4 regions of the Bradyrhizobium sp. NC92 genome follow, and region 2 is predicted to be linked to each of the others. Evidence: riboswitches for the same ligand, from Rfam matches in the RefSeq annotation. Region 2 holds a riboswitch; each other region holds the start of a gene.

Evidence for each region. Region 2 has a riboswitch for cobalamin ahead of metE (5-methyltetrahydropteroyltriglutamate--homocysteine S-methyltransferase). Riboswitches for the same ligand answer to the same signal wherever they lie in the genome.
Region 1: it holds a riboswitch for cobalamin, as region 2 does, so the genes downstream of both, N2602_RS14420 (TonB-dependent siderophore receptor) here and metE (5-methyltetrahydropteroyltriglutamate--homocysteine S-methyltransferase) in region 2, are expected to answer to the same signal.
Region 3: it holds a riboswitch for cobalamin, as region 2 does, so the genes downstream of both, N2602_RS14335 (DUF1636 domain-containing protein) here and metE (5-methyltetrahydropteroyltriglutamate--homocysteine S-methyltransferase) in region 2, are expected to answer to the same signal.
Region 4: it holds a riboswitch for cobalamin, as region 2 does, so the genes downstream of both, N2602_RS14400 (energy-coupling factor ABC transporter permease) here and metE (5-methyltetrahydropteroyltriglutamate--homocysteine S-methyltransferase) in region 2, are expected to answer to the same signal.

What each region holds. Positions count from the first base shown of each region.
Region 1 covers NZ_CP104171.1:3,110,533-3,114,558, reverse strand. Annotated here, with positions in the region: gene N2602_RS14420 (TonB-dependent siderophore receptor) at 1-2,034, opposite strand, end outside; cobalamin riboswitch at 2,149-2,352, opposite strand; gene N2602_RS14415 (histidine phosphatase family protein) at 2,424-2,996, shown strand; gene cobT (nicotinate-nucleotide--dimethylbenzimidazole phosphoribosyltransferase) at 2,989-4,026, opposite strand, start outside.
Region 2 covers NZ_CP104171.1:6,855,456-6,859,481, forward strand. Annotated here, with positions in the region: gene metE (5-methyltetrahydropteroyltriglutamate--homocysteine S-methyltransferase) at 1-1,585, opposite strand, end outside; cobalamin riboswitch at 1,688-1,889, opposite strand; gene N2602_RS32075 (nodulation protein NodZ) at 2,494-3,483, opposite strand; gene N2602_RS32080 (carbamoyltransferase) at 3,740-4,026, opposite strand, start outside.
Region 3 covers NZ_CP104171.1:3,092,975-3,097,000, reverse strand. Annotated here, with positions in the region: gene cobW (cobalamin biosynthesis protein CobW) at 1-882, opposite strand, end outside; gene N2602_RS14335 (DUF1636 domain-containing protein) at 879-1,253, opposite strand; cobalamin riboswitch at 1,347-1,568, opposite strand; gene cobO (cob(I)yrinic acid a,c-diamide adenosyltransferase) at 1,609-2,244, shown strand; gene N2602_RS14325 (cobyric acid synthase) at 2,252-3,700, shown strand; gene cobD (threonine-phosphate decarboxylase CobD) at 3,689-4,026, opposite strand, start outside.
Region 4 covers NZ_CP104171.1:3,106,227-3,110,252, forward strand. Annotated here, with positions in the region: gene cobM (precorrin-4 C(11)-methyltransferase) at 1-475, shown strand, start outside; gene N2602_RS14390 (cobyrinate a,c-diamide synthase) at 475-1,785, shown strand; gene cobA (uroporphyrinogen-III C-methyltransferase) at 1,782-2,513, shown strand; cobalamin riboswitch at 2,559-2,778, shown strand; gene N2602_RS14400 (energy-coupling factor ABC transporter permease) at 2,815-3,492, shown strand; gene cobF (precorrin-6A synthase (deacetylating)) at 3,532-4,026, shown strand, end outside.

The sequences.
Region 1 (4,026 bases), 3.7 Mb from region 2:
CGGTACGTTCGGCGGCGTATTGCCGGAGAACGAGCCACCGACGAAATTGTAGTCGGCATAGCGCGCATCGACATAGGCGATGTTGCCCCACAACCGAAGCGGCTCGATCGGCCGCACCGAGGCGGCAAGCTCGACGCCCTTGGACTCCTGCCGCCCGGCGATATTGAGCGCCTGCCCGCCGGCCGCCGCATAGACGTTCTTGCGCAGGATGTCGTAGGCCGAGAACGACCACTCCGCCCTATTGTCCCAGAACAGATGCTTGACGCCGGTCTCGTAGGTTCGCGACGTCGTCAGGTCCAGTGGCTGGGTCGGCAACAGCAGGAAGATGTTGTTGGCTGCGACGTCGGCCCCGGTGGCGTACTGGCTGAAGAAGGTCAGGCCGGGCACGGCCTCCCAGGTGTAGCCAATGCGGCCCGTCACCGGCGCCCAGTCTTTGGTGTACGGAAAGCCTGCCTTCTCCAGCCCGGCCTTGTCGGTCGAGTTACGGTCGAGTCCGATGTGCTCGACACGCAGGCCCCCGATCAACGCGAAGCTGCGCGTCAGCTTCAACCGGTCCTCGAACGACAACGCTTCGTTGTCGATGCGCGCGGTCTGCTGCTGTGTCGTGAGCAGGCCGTAGAAGCCGCGGTTGGGATCGACCAGCGAAACGGAATCTCCGGGAAAGTTTGCCGCGCCGGGCCTGACGAAATCGAGATAGCTCGACGAGAGCGTCGTGACCAACCGGTTGTCGAATCCTGCGATGTTGGTGTCCCAGATCAGGTCGGTGATGTTGCCGACCAGCCGCTGGCTATGGGCGACATAGAAGCGCTCGCGATCGACCAGGTTCGTGGTGGAGTTGAATGCCTCGATCTCGTTGTTGAACCAGGTCCGTTCGGCGCCATAGCCATAGGCCTGACTTTTCAGCGTGAGGTCAGGCGCGAGCTTCAGCTCGAAGCCGCCGCGCAGCCACACTTCCTGCGCCACGTTGCGGTTATCGAGAACGTTGTAATTGGTGTTGAAGGTGCGGTCGTCGATTGTGACGGCACCGAGATTGGTACCGTTGTAATTCGAGACGTAATTGCCGGAGACGATCCCCGTCGTCGCATGCGAACCGCTGAAGGCGACCGGCACCAGCGGCGCGCCCCAATAGGCCTTCGAGCGGTCTTCGCGATACTCGACCGCACCCCAGATCTTGAGGCTGTCGGAGACCCGGTAATTGAGCTGGCCGGACGTGCCGAACGTCTTGACGTTGGTGTCGTCGGCAAAGCCGTTGAGCGTGGAACGGCTGATGTCGAAGCGATAGTCCAGCCCTTGCACATTGGTGCTGCCGCCTGAGCCGTAATGGGCCCGGAACGAATTCAGCGAATCCCAGGAGAAATTTGCCTCGTTGCGGATCGCTCCCGTGTGCGGTTGCTTGGTGACGAAGTTGATGGCGCCTCCCGCGGCACCCTCGCCCGAGATCAGCGAGGCCGGTCCTTTGAGGAATTCCACGGCCTCCAGATTGGCGGTGTCGACGATCCGCGAGGTCATGTTCTGCGGACCGATCTTGATGCCGTTGTAGAGCGTGTTGATCTGGCTGTTGGTGAAGCCGCGCATCGAGAAGGCGGAAGGTTCGGCCGGGTTGTCGCCGGAGGTGACGCCGACGGCGCCCTGCGCCACCTCGGACACGGTGCGATAGCCCTGCTCGCGCATGGTTTCGGCCGAGATCACCTCGACGGTCGCGGGCGTCTGCCGCACCGTCAGGCCGAGCCGCGAAGCGCTTTCGGCAACGGCATTGGTGTTGAGCGGCGTTTGCGCCGTCAGATCCGGCATGACGGGTTTTGGCGCTGCCGATACCGCCGCCGGCCTGCGCGCTGCCGCGCGGCGCGCGCTCGCCGCCTCTCCTGCTGCCGGTCTGGCCGGCTTGCGCGCCTGGGCGGGCGAGACCTCGACGGGTGGCAGCGGCTCTCGGACCTGCTGCGCCAGAGCGGCAGGCGGATCGAGAACGGCGAAGGACGTGAACGCGGCGGAAACCAGCAGGACGCGGCGCGGTCGTGCGATACGGATGGAAGACACGGTACAAACCTCGGTATGACGTCAGTGGCACGTCACAGCGAACGAGGTCTCACCTTTTGGCCTTGCAGCCGTCCGATGAAGCCGAATGTCTGTACTCCCCGACCGACATCTTCGCGTGTGACCACGGCTGACGGCAGGTCTCCTGGCTCGCGGGTCGTGACCTCTTCGTCGCCTTCCCGGGACCGAGGACCCAGTGGCTCGTGACGAAGGATTCACCGCTCACAGTTGCGGGGGCAGCCGCGGCATTGGGGACAATTTTCCCCGCACCGCATTCCCTTTTCATTCCCTCTCGGGAAAACCGTCGCGAGCATCTAGGATTACCACCAAGACAGAGTCAATGTCCCAGTTGCGGCGTCGTGGCGACCGCACAAGCTTCCTTGGAGATGAGCATGGAAGGCGAGACCTTCCTCTGGTTGATACGGCACGCGGTTGTCGCGGGCGTAGCCGGGACGATCCATGCAGCCGATGCGCCGGCCAATCTCGGCGATCACGCGGCATTGGTGGCTCTCAAGCAGCGCTTGCCCGCGGATGTCGCAAGCTATGCCAGCCCGTCGCGGCGCACGGTCGAGACGGCGCGCGCGCTGGGGCTGGAACCAGAGCTGGTCAGCGAATTCCGCGAGCAGGATTTCGGCGATTGGACCGGCCATCGGCATGACGAGCTCGCCGCGACCGGCGGCGAGGCCTACGCGCAGTTCTGGCGCGATCCGGCGCGCGGACGGCCGCCGAACGGCGAAAGCTTTGCGGATCAGGTCGCCCGCGTCCGCCTCGGCCTGTCGCGGATCGGCGCAGGCTCCGCAGCGCTGGTCGTCCATTCCGGCACGATCCGCGCCGCGCTCTGCATCGCGCTCGATCTCGCACCGGAAGCGGCGTTGCGCTTCGTGATCGATCCGTTGTCGCTGACCCGGATCGACCGGCTCGCCAGCGGCTGGCGCGTCGTCTCGGTCAATCAGCGGATCAGCTAGACCGGTCCGGCACATTGGCCTGCGCAAAGGTCGCCATGCCGTTGTGAAGTGCGCAGGCCGAGCGCACCAGCGGCAGCGCAATGGCGGCGCCCGATCCCTCGCCGAGCCTGAGATCGAGGCTGATCAGCGGCTGCACGTTCAGCGCGCGCAACACCAGCCGATGTCCTTGCTCCGCCGATTGATGCGAGGGCAACAGGAACGGCTGGCAGGAGGGATTGAGCCGCGCCGCCGCCAGCGCCGCCACCGAGACGATGAAGCCGTCGATCAATACGGGAATGCGGCGTTGCGCGGCCGCGATGATGGCGCCCGAGATCGCCGCGATTTCGAGGCCGCCGACCGCGCACAGGATTGTCTCGACCGAGGCTCCGGCGACGCGATGGCGTGCGATCGCCGCATCGATCACCCGCGCCTTGTGTACGCGGCCGGCCGCATCGACGCCGGTGCCGCTGCCGGCGATCTCTTCGGCGCTCACACCGAGCAGGCTCGCAGCAATCGCAGCTGACGTCGTGGTGTTGCCGATCCCCATCTCGCCAAAGATCAAGAGATCAGGCCGGCCGGCCTCGGCGCGCGCCACCGCGCGCTGGCCGGCCTCAAAGGCGAAGACCAATTCCGCCGGGGTGAGCGCGGCCTCGGCACTGAAATCGCGCGTGCCGCCGCGCGGCTTGTCGGTGACGATTCCGGCCATCTGCACCTCGGACAGCGTACCGGCATCGACGACCTCGAGGCTCGAACCCAGCTCGCGCGCCAGCACCGAGATCGCGGCGCCTCCGGAGGCAAAATTCGCCATCATCGCGATGGTGACGGCTTGCGGATAGGCCGACACCCCCTGTCCGACGATGCCGTGGTCGCCCGCGAAGATGATGATCGGGACGCGCGCGGCGCGCGGCTGCTCGGTGGCCTGCAGGCCCGCAAGCTCGATCGCGAGCTGCTCCAGCCGGCCGAGCGCGCCCGTCGGCTTCGTCAGTTGCGCCTGCCGCGCAACGGCCGCCACGCGATGGACCGCGGAGATTTCGGGGCAGTTCTGGGTGAC
Region 2 (4,026 bases):
CGTGCTTTGTGAAGACGAAGCCCGACAGCTTCTCACCGAAATACTGCACCATGTCATTGCGCTCGAACTCGCCATGCACGAGCACGTCGAGCCCTATGTCGTCCTGCCATCTGACCGCACGCGCCGTTTCCGCTTTGAGGAAATCCTCGTATTGCGCGGCAGTCAACGTTCCCTGCGCGTGGGACGCACGGGCACGGCGAATGTCTGCGGTCTGCGGGAATGATCCAATCGTCGTCGTTGGGAATGTTGGCAAGGCGAACCGAGCGCGCTGAAGCTCGGCACGGCGCGCGTACGGACTTTGACGGCGACGCATTGTTTGGTCAATCGTAGTCATGCGCCGGGTGACGTTGGCGTTGTGAATCTTGGACGACTTCTCGCGCGCTAAGGCCGCCCTCTTGGAGGCCGCAAGGAGGCGCGATACGCGGGCATGCTTGCCGGCGAGCGCACTTGCCACGGTCGTCAGCTCCTTGATCTTCTGGACCGAGAACGCCAGCCAGCTCTTTACATCAAAATCGAGATCGCTTTCGAGCTCGACGTCGACCGGGACATGAAGCAGCGAGCACGAAGGGGCGATCTGGACGCGGTTATGACCGAGCTTTGCTATAGTTGGCGCCAACTTGTTGAACAAGTCCGACAGATTGGATCGCCAGACATTGCGTCCGTCAATGACCCCAAGTGAGAGAACGAGATCGCTGCGAGCTATGGCGGCGATTGCGCTCAACTGATCTGACGCCCGCACCAGGTCGACGTGAAGCCCGGCAACCGGCAAGGCCAAGGCAGTATCGAGGTTGTCGCCGAGGCTCCCAAAGTAGGTAGCCAGCATGATTTTGAGGCCGGGCACCGCATTTGCGAAATGGGCATAGGCCCGCCCCAACGCGCCGCGGGATACCTCGTCGAGGTCGAGGACCAGGCAGGGTTCGTCGAGCTGAACCCATTCCGCACCTCGCGCGGCTAGTTCGCGAAGGACATCGACGTAGACCGGTAGAAGCTGATCGAGCAGCAACAGTGGATTGAATCCCGGATCTGCACTCTTGCCGAGCTTCAGGAAGGTGACCGGGCCAACCAGCACACAGCGCGTCTGGTATCCAAGGCTCTTTGCTTCCTCATATTCCTCAATCGGCTTACGAGAGGAAAGCTTGAATGTTTGGTCCTTGCGAAATTCCGGCACCATGTAATGGTAGTTGGTGTCGAACCACTTTGTCATTTCCTGCGCTGCCGGGCCCTGTTGATGATGGCCGTGCCGGCGATCCGCATCTTGATCCTCTCCTGCACCGCGCGCCATGGCGAAGTAGGTCTTGAGTGACACTGGACCTGCGACCCAACCGTAACCGTCAGGAATCGCGCCGACCATCACACTGGTATCAAGCACATGGTCATACAGCGAGAAGTCGTTCGAAGGAATGATGGTCGCGCCGAGCGATTTCTGCCGCGCCCAGTTGGCGAGGCGAAGTCCAGCCGCAGCCTCGAAAAGCTGTGCTTCGCTTGACTTACCGGCCCAGTAGCTCTCGAGCGCGAATTTGAGTTCCCGGCGCGGACCGATGCGTGGCATACCTAGCGTGGCAACGGAAAGTGAACTGTTAGACATCGCTTCAACCCCATGGTTTGGGGCAAGGCGATGGTGGATGCGCACAGGTAAAGGCCGCCGCGGCGGCGACTTCTTGACGCACCACCGGGACACCCCGCCCGTGGACGAAAACGTTGTCGGGGCAGGTCTCCTGGCTCGCGGGTCATGGCTGCTGTCCGGCCTTCCCGAAGCCAACCGGCTTCAGTGACACTATTGGACAGCGGCTCGCCGCTTACAGTTGCGGGGGCAGCGCCGGCATCACACCGGCTTCCCTCTTAGCTCCGGATCAAGCGGGACCCAGAGAACCTCGAACGAAAATGAACTACCTGCAAAACCACCGTTCCGTCAACCGTTGAATATCACCGCCTCATCCTCGCCGATTTGGCACACGCCAATGAGAGGCATCCCAATCCGAGGCATGCGCCGCATGGCCGGGCCTTTCGTGACCTGCGCACGGGTGGATCGTAGATATTCAGTCGACCGTTTGTGCACGTGCAGGATCTTCACTCGGCTGTCTCCAATACGATTTGCGAGCGACTGCCCGAGGCGACCGCCAGAGCATGATCCAAAGTGCGGTCTTGGCCGAAACAGCGAGCGCGCAGGCGGAGGCGTCTGGTCTTCGACTTCCGAATCTTGATCAAGTCGGCACGTTCGTGGAGCGGCTTGCCCGAAGCTGTGTAGGACCTCTCGAATGAGTTGACCAATTCAGGCGCAATAATCATCGATCACGTAATCGCCGCGCCGCACCACGTTCTCCAAAACTTAGCGCCACCTCGATCGCGCACGGCGTCAGGCGCTTTGTCCACTCTTGTATCGCCTCAAGGACCGATTCACATCATCGACATCTACCTTCGCCATCAGATTGGCATCTGAATGGATGCTGGAATACCGATCGCCATAACGTCTAGCAGATGATGATCCGCTGACTTTCATGAGGCCGTCAGCCGTTCCGGCGATCCTTCAATAAGGATCAATCGCGTCGGATCCTTCAAATCGAACTCCATAACGCGGGGCGCAAAGAGGCGAGCATAGCGCGTGAAGGCGCTCGTCGGTGGAAACCGAATGACCGTATCGCACCGCCCGAGGAGATACATCTCAATCAGGGCAGAGAACCCGCCTTCGGCGCCAAGTTCTGCACTATGTAAAGGTCCAGCATGAGGTGCCTGGAAATGCTTGGGTATAGTGAAGAGATCGGGGAATATTCCAGATAGCTTGTCGACCATCAGCGTGCTGTCCGTGCACAAGAACAGCTTCACCGGGCTTGGATGCGGTAACGCTTTCGCCTTATGGATGGCAGTACATACCTGCCGAAAGGCGAGTTCCGGATCCGCCCAATAGGGCTTATGTCCCATGATATCTTCGCCGTTGCCGTGACGAACATGAACTCCGATTATGCTGTGTCCCTCAAAGTGCTCTTGGTAAATGGCATTAATTCGAGCCCGAATTTCCGGTTGGGGTTTGATCGTCCGAAATATCTGCCGTTCGGCATCCTCATCGCAGCGCCACATTAAGCAGGCGTCACACACCACAGTGTTAGCATCGACATCTTCCGGACTTTGGAAAAGTTGGTCCAGCTCGTCACGCTCCTGGAAGATCTGTTCATCTGGGCGATAAACGCAATCTATCGGTGCCCTATTCCACCAAGATGGGAAGAACGGCCCTGGAAATGACATTTGATTGATCCGGTCATCGCAAATGACCCGCACCCCGTCGATGGCTTGAACTGGCTCGAAGAACACTGGAAAGGCGTTGGTGAATGGCTGATCGAGATAACATGAGCCACGCCAATCGATTGCCAACGTCCGCCCGGTCCGCTTTGCGTAACGCCAAGCTGATGCCAACGACCATAGGCAATCCCCGAATCCGGTCCGCCGTCGCGCAACCACGAACCGATCATTCATCGAGTCACTGACAAGCATTTCGCGTTGCCTCGTTTCCACACATTGGTTGGGCAGGAGAACTTACTGACAGGCGGCCGATGTAAGGTGCCGCCCGACGGCAAACTGATAACTCGGAGGCTCGCGGTGATAGTGCTCCTAGCACCGCTCGCCTGGACTCATGAAGGCTGGACATTCAGGTCGGATGAGACGTTGCCAACCACGCACTTGGTTTCGGTACGGCTGGCATTCCGCTCATCGCGCCGTCTCATCCTCTGCTGCGTCCGCATGCGTAAAGCTAGACGACGCCTATAGTGACGTGCTCCGGTTCTGCTTCGGCGTGCCCTGCACCGCTACCAATGGCGCGAGTAGCGCGAGGCAGCTGTAGCCGAACGCAACGCTGCTCCCACAATCCCAACAATTCCTTCACAAGAGCTTCGCGTTTGGACCGATCTGGAGTAATGGTATCAAGAAGCGATCCAAGGACCGCCTCCCCGTCGATCCGCACCAGGAGATCGAACAAATCATGTGAGATACGCACACTGTTACGGTTCGAGTGTCCCCTGCGGATCTCGCATACGGTCT
Region 3 (4,026 bases), 3.8 Mb from region 2:
CTTGCCCGCGACCGCGATGTAGCCCTTGGCCCGCAGCACGTTCTGCTCGCGCGCCAGCTTCTGCACCGATGCGACCAGCGCCTCGATATCCGCCACCTCCGGAAGGTCGATCACGACGGAGGCGAAATCATCATGCTCGTGCTCTTCCTCGCCGTCATGATGCGAGGGGCGCGCGGCGAGATCGTTCTCGGCCGCCGCACCGAGCCCGAGAATGACGCGCGCATCGATCGCGCCGTCTGTGACCGGCAGCATCGGCACGCGGCGCGACATCTCGGCGGTGATCGCCGCCTTTGCGGCTTCGATGCCCGCGGTGCCCGCAAGGTCGGCCTTGGTCAGCAGCACGATGTCGGCACAGGCGATCTGATCCTCGAACACCTCCGACAGCGGCGTCTCGTGATCGAGATTTTCGTCCGCCGCGCGCTGCGCTTCGACCGCAGCCGGATCCGGCGCGAAGCGGCCGGCCGCGACAGCCTCGGCGTCGGCCAGCGCAATCACGCCGTCGACCGTGATGCGCGAGCGGATCTCCGGCCAGTCGAACGCCTTCAAGAGCGGCTTCGGCAATGCCAGGCCGGAGGTCTCGATCAGGATGTGATCGGGCCGCACCGGCCGCGCCAGCAATTGCTCCATCGTCGGAATGAAATCATCGGCCACCGTGCAGCAGATGCAGCCATTGGCGAGCTCGACGATGTTCTCCTCCGGGCAGTTCGCATCGGCGCAGGATTTCAGGATCTCGCCGTCGACGCCCTCGCTGCCGAACTCGTTGACGAGCACTGCGAGCTTCTTGCCGCCGGCATTGCTGAGCAGATGCTGGATCAGCGTCGTCTTGCCGGAGCCGAGGAAACCGGTGACCACCGTAACCGGGACTTTTGCGAGCGAGTTCATTCAGCGGCCTCCGGCACGACGGCAATGGGGGGAATGCGGGCAAGCGACTGCTTGCGGAAGATTTCGGGTCGGCTGCGCCAGGGCACGATGCCATCGGGCGCGGCCGCGTAGGCAGCGGCGCCTGCGACCACGTCCTGCGCATTCGCATCGGACAGGCGGCCATAGACATAGGACCAGCGGCCGGGCGCGCTGAGCGCGACCGAGCAGCCCTGGCTGCAGGCCGACAGGCATTCGACGGGAACCACGTTGACGCCCTCCGGCACGCCGGCCTCGAGGATCGCGCCGTGCAGGCGCTTGCCGGGCGTCGTCTCGCCCTCGCCCAGCGTCTGGCCGGCGCGGCAGGTGATGCAGACATGAAGTGTGACGGTCATCGCCTCTTCCAGATAACAGCGGGAGGCGATGAGGCGCACGGACCATTCTCCTGAAGGCCCGCTTCCCCGTCGCGGAACACCCCGTCCGCCGGTCCAAAACTCGTCCGCGCTGGCAGGTCTCCCGGCTTGCGGAGCAGGGTTTTGGCCCTTCGATCCCCGCCTTCCCGATTCCAAAAGGAATCAGTGGCTTCGGGCATCTCTCCGGTCACGGTCGCGGGGGCGGCTGCAGTTTGGATCCAAATCTTGCCGATTCGGACCCTATCGCATTCCCTCTTCGCCTGTCATAGGACAGGAACCAACGCCGGGCCACCATTTGCCGGTGGCCGCCACTTGTCAAGCCGAAGGACCGGGTCCCATGACGTCTGAACCGGATACCCAATCAGCCGAGGATACCGACATCAGGCACGCCCAGAAAATGGCGAAGAAGAAGGCCGCCCGCGACAAGATCATGGCGACCAAGAGCGGCGAAAAGGGCCTGATCATCGTCCATACCGGCGCGGGCAAGGGAAAATCCTCCTCGGCCTTCGGCATGATCGTCCGCTGCGTCGCGCATGGCTTCCCTTGCGCGGTGGTGCAATTCATCAAGGGCGCCTGGGATACCGGCGAACGGCGCCTGCTCACCGGCCATTTCGGCGATCTCTGCCAGTTCCACGCCATGGGCGAAGGTTTTACCTGGGAGACGCAGGACCGTGCCCGCGACATCGCCGCCGCACGCGCCGGCTGGGAGAAAGCCAAGGAGCTGATCCTTGACGCGAACTTGCGTATGGTCGTGCTCGACGAGATCAACATCGCGCTCCGCTACGACTATCTCGACATCGCCGAGGTGGTGGAGTTCCTGACGACGCAGAAGCCGCCGATGACGCATGTCGTGCTCACCGGGCGCAACGCCAAGGACGAGCTGATCGAGATCGCCGACCTCGTCACCGAGATGACGCTGGTCAAGCATCCGTTCCGTTCCGGCATCAAGGCGCAGGCCGGCGTCGAGTTCTGAAGGCACGATGGCACGCGCATTGATGATCCAGGGGGCCGGCTCGGACGTGGGCAAGTCGCTCATCGTCGCCGGCCTCGCGCGCGCCTTCACGCGCCGTGGTCTGCGGGTGCTGCCGTTCAAGCCGCAGAACATGTCGAACAACGCCGCCGTCACCGTCGATGGCGGCGAGATTGGCCGCGCCCAGGCATTGCAGGCGCTCGCCGCAGGTGTCGAGCCGCACACCGACATGAACCCGGTGCTGCTCAAGCCCGAGACCGATGTCGGCGCGCAAGTCGTGGTCCATGGCAAGCGCATCGCGACCGCACGCGCGCGCGAATACGCGGCGATGAAGCCGTCGCTGATGGGCGCGGTGCTGGCGAGCTTTGAACGGCTGAAGGCGCGGGCCGATCTGGTGCTGGTCGAGGGCGCCGGCAGTCCGGCCGAGGTGAATTTGCGCAAGTCCGACATCGCCAATATGGGCTTTGCCCGCAAGGCGGATGTGCCGGTCGTGCTGGTGGGCGACATCGATCGCGGCGGGGTCATTGCCCAACTGGTGGGCATCAAGACGGTGATCGATCCCGACGACGCCGCGATGATCTCCGGCTTCGTCATCAACAAGTTCCGCGGCGACCCCACGCTGTTCGACGACGGTTACAGGCTGATCGAGCAAAAGACCGCATGGCGCGGTCTTGGCGTGCTGCCCTGGTTCGCGCGTGCCGGCGAGCTGCCGGCCGAGGATGCGCTCGGCCTGCGCGACGCACGCAAGCCCGGTCAATGCAAGATCGCCTGTCTCGCACTGTCGCGGATCGCCAATTTTGACGATCTCGATCCTCTCAAGCTCGAACCGGGCGTCGATCTCGTAATGGTGCGCCCAGGCGAAGCAATCCCGGGCGACGTGCGCCTCGTTATCATCCCCGGTTCCAAATCCACCCGCGGCGACCTCGCCTTCCTGCGCGCGCAAGGCTGGGACATCGATCTCCTCGCGCATCACCGCAGGGGCGGCCATGTGCTCGGCCTCTGCGGTGGCTATCAGATGCTGGGCCGCAGCGTCGCCGATCCCGAGGGCATCGAGGGACCTGCGGGCGACACGCCGGGCCTCGGGCTTCTCGATGTCGAGACGGTGATGAGCCCGCAAAAAACCCTCACGCGCGTTGCGGCCGTGCACGCCGCGACGGATCAGCCGATCCAGGCCTACGAGATTCACATCGGCCGCACCGACGGCCCGGATCGCGCCCGCCCCTTCGCGAAGCTGGGCGGCGAGCCCGAAGGCGCCATCTCGCGCGACGGACGCGTGCAGGGAAGCTATCTGCACGGCCTGTTCACGTCGGATGATTTCCGCAAGGCATACCTCGCCAAGCTCGACATTCCCGCAGGCGAGGAACCCTATCACGACCGGGTCGAAAGCGCGCTCGAGGCGCTGGCCGATCACATCGAAGTCCATCTCGACGTCGAAGGCCTGCTCGCGCTAGCGCGCTAGGGCCTCGGCCAGGCGCGTCCATTCGGCTTCCCTGCCGGGAAGCCCGAGGCGCAGCCATGTGGGCTGTTGCGCGAAGACACGGGACCAGATGTGGGCGCGCGCGAGCCTCTCTTGCGCGGTCTGCGCGTCAGGCGTTTCGTACAAGCGGAACAGCGGTGTGCCGCCGATCAGCCGCCAGCCTTGCGAATGCGCCATCGCGTCGAGACGACGACAGTCGCGCGCGAGCCGCGCCGACGTCGCCTCGGCCCAGGCCTTATCGCGCAAGGCTCGGCAGCCGATTTCGATCGCCGCGCCTGAAACAGGCCATGGGCCCGACATCGCGGCAA
Region 4 (4,026 bases), 3.7 Mb from region 2:
CTTCACAGTGACACCCGGCGTTCCCTCATTCTCGGCTGCCGCAGCGGCACTGGAAACCGAGCTGACGCTGCCCGGTCTTGCTCAGACGGTCGTGCTGACGCGCACGCCAGGTCGAGCCAGCGCGATGCCCGAAGGCGAGAAGCTCGCCGCGTTCGCTGCGACCGGCGCGGTGCTCGCGATTCACCTGTCGATCCATCTGCTCGACCAGGTCGTCGCCGAGCTGACGCCGCATTACGGCGCGGATTGCCCGGTCGCGATCGTCTGGCGCGCGAGCTGGCCGGAGCAGCGCATCGTGCGCGCGACGCTGGCAACGCTCGATGCGGCCGTGGGCAGCGAGATGGAGCGCACCGCGCTGATCCTGATCGGCAAGACGCTTGGCGCTGCGGATTTCGACGAGAGCCGCCTCTATGCCGCCGACTACGACCGCCGCTATCGCCCGGTCGGTGCCGAGCCGCGCTTTCCGGAGGCGTCGTGATGCCGGCTGCGCTCGTCATCTCCGCGCCGGCCTCCGGCGTCGGCAAGACCACGCTGACGCTGGCGCTCGCCCGCGCCTGGCGCCATCGCGGACTGAACGTGCAGTGCTTCAAGAGCGGGCCAGACTATATCGATCCCGCCTTCCACGCCGCCGCTACGGGACGCGCCTCTGTCAACGTCGATAGCTGGGCGATGGATCGAACGACGATCGCGCATCTCGTCAGCCGCGGCACGGACGCCGACATTGTCCTCGCCGAAGGCTCGATGGGCCTGTTCGACGGCGTCGCCGCACGCGGCGTCTCCGGCACCGGAGCGACCGCTGACATTGCGGAGATGCTGGGCTGGCCGGTGGTTCTTGTGATCGATCCCTCCGGCCAGGCGCAGACCGCGGCAGCGATCGCCACAGGCCTTCGCGATTACCGCGCCGGCGTGCGCCTCGCGGGCGTCGTGCTCAACCGCGTCGCCAGCCCGCGCCACGAGGATCTGGTGCGGCGCGCGCTGAACGAGGCCGGCATCACCGTGTTCGGCGCGCTGCCGCGCCATGCCGAGATCAGCCTGCCGAAGCGGCATCTCGGCCTCGTGCAGGCCGAGGAGCAGGCCGAGATCGGCAAGCTGATCGACGAGGCCGCGCGCTTCGTTGCCGAGCACGTCGATCTCGATGCGGTGCTCAACTCGGCGGGCAAATGGTCGCCGCAAGCTGCGGCGAACGATATGAGCGTAACGCCGCCCGGCCAGCGCATCGCGCTGGCCCGCGATGCGGCATTCTCCTTCGTCTATCCGCACATGCTGGAAGCCTGGCGCGCGGCGGGCGCCGAGATCGTGCCGTTCTCGCCGCTGGCCGACGAAGCGCCCGATGCGAGCGCCGACGTGTGCTGGCTGCCAGGCGGCTATCCCGAGCTGCATGCCGGAAAGATCGCGGCCAATGCGCGCTTTCGCAGCTCCTTGCGCGCTTTCGCCGAGACACGGCCCGTGCATGGCGAATGCGGAGGCTATATGGTGCTGGGCACAGGCCTCACCGACGCCGACGGTATCAGCCATGAGTTGACGGGGCTGCTCGGCCTGGAGACCAGCTTTGCCAAGCGCCGCATGCATCTCGGCTATCGTCTGGCCGAACTCGCCGCGCCGATGCCGGGGCATCGGCCGGGTGCGCGCCTGCGCGGCCACGAGTTCCACTATTCGACCATCCTCACCCAGCCCGATACGCCGCTCGCGGTCGTGCACGACGCCACCGGCACAGTCATTGCAGAGACCGGCTCGCGCCGTGGCCATGCCACCGGCACGTTCTTCCATCTGATCGCGGAGGACCGGTGAGCGGTTTTGTCTCTTTCGTCTCCGCCGGCCCCGGCGACCCCGAGCTCCTCACGGTGAAGGGCGCCGCGCGGCTGCGCGAGGCCGATGTCGTGCTCTATGACGACCTTGCCTCCGGCGCGATCCTCGATCTCGCCCGGCCCGGTGCCAATCTCGTCGCGGTGGGAAAGCGGGCCGGGCGTCCTTCGACCAAGCAGCACCACGTCAACCGTCTCCTGGTCGACTACGCCGCAACCGGCGCGCGCGTGGTGCGCCTCAAGTCCGGCGATGCCGGCATTTTCGGCCGGCTCGAGGAGGAGCTGGAAACACTGCGCGAAGCCGGCATCGGCTACGAGATCGTTCCCGGCGTCACATCCGCTTGTGTCGCCGCCGCCGAGGCCGGCATTCCCTTGACCCGGCGGCATACCTCCCGCCGGGTGCAGTTCATCACCGGTGCTGATGTCACCGGCGAGTTGCCGCCCAATTTGAATTGGGCCGCGCTGGCTGATCCCGAGGCCACGACCGTGGTCTATATGGGCCGGCGCACCTTTCCGGCGCTTGCCGCAAAATTGATCGCGCACGGTCTCGCCCCCAGCACCCCGGCGCTGTTCGCCGAATCTCTCGGGCGTCCCGACGAACGGCTGGTCCGTACCACGATTGCCGAGCTTGCCGAGCAGCTTGGCCGCGGCGGCGCCGCTTCCACCGCCGCCGTGATCCTGTTCGGCGCGCTGGCGGGAGAATATCCGGCATGACGGCTCCGGCAGCGGTTCGCCCCTTGACGCCCGCAATGCGAAAGGGGCACACAAGAGCGGCATGGTGCTCGACGCGGCGCAAAGCGCCGGAGCATAATCGGGAATGGGGATGGGCGGACCCAGTTGCGGCGCCCAAAACCCCAGCCGCCCCCGCGACTGTAAGCGGTGAGGGGCTCCGAACCGCCACTGGACCGCAAGGTCCGGGAAGGCCGGAGAACCCAGTGAACCGCGAGCCAGGAGACCGGCCGTGCACGTATTGAGGCCAAGGCCGTCGGGTGTGACGGCAGGAAGGAATTGAGCCATGCATATCGAACCCGGCGTCGTGACGGGCGCCAAGCTCGTGTTGAGTTACGCAACCGGCATCGCCGCAGGTGGCATTGCCTTGAAGCTTGCGGCCGAGACCGTGCGCGAGCAGGGCGTCGTGTCGTTCGCGGCGCGGACGCTCGCCACCACCGGCCTCGTCTTCACCTTCTTCGAGATCCTGCCGCACTTCCCGGTCGGCGTCTCCGAGGTGCACTTCATTCTCGGCTCGACACTGTTCCTGCTGTTCGGCGCGGCTCCCGCGGCGTTCGGCCTTGCGCTCGGCCTGCTGCTCCAGGGCGTTTTCTTCGAGCCGGCCGACCTGCCGCAATATGGCATGAATGTCACGACGCTGCTGGTGCCGCTGTTCGCGATCCAGGCAATCGCTGCCCGGATCATTTCGCGCAACAGCGCCTATGTTGATTTGAAGTATCGGCAGGCGCTGGCGCTTTCGACGACCTACCAGGCCGGCGTGATCGCCTGGGTGGCGTTCTGGGCGCTTTATGGTTCCGGTTTCGCCATGAGCAACCTCGCCAGCATCGCGACGTTCGCGGCGTCCTATGCACTGGTCATCGTGATCGAGCCGCTGGCCGATCTTGCCGTGCTGGCGCTGGCGAAGTCTCTGCGTGGTGTCACCGCGCCTGGCCTCGTCACGCCTCGCCTGCACAACGCGGCTTAAGAGACAAGGGGCGGCCGTCATGGTCGCCCCGTACGCCCGATGCTCACGCTCTCCCTGATAGGCATCGGTTGCGGCGATCCCGAGCAGCTCACGCGCGCCGCGACCCGCGCCATCAACGCGGCCGATCTCGTCCTGATCCCGCGCAAGGGGAGCGCAAAATCCGATCTCGCCGATCTCAGGCGGACGATTTGCGCGGATGTGCTGACCAACGACAAGACCGTTATCGCCGAGTTCGATCTTCCGGTGCGGGATGCCGGTGAAGCTGATTACCGCAAGGGCGTGGACGATTGGCACGATGCGGTTGCCGCGACCTGGTCGCAGACGATCGCAGATCATCTCGGGATCGAAGGCAAGGTCGCGCTGCTGATCTGGGGCGACCCGTCGCTCTACGATTCCTCGCTGCGCATTGCGCGGCGATTGAATCCGTTGCCGACAATCGAAGTCGTGCCCGGCATCACCTCGATCCAGGCGCTGTGTGCGGCGCATGCGCTGCCGCTCAACGATATCGGCGAGCCCTTTCTGGTCACGACGGGC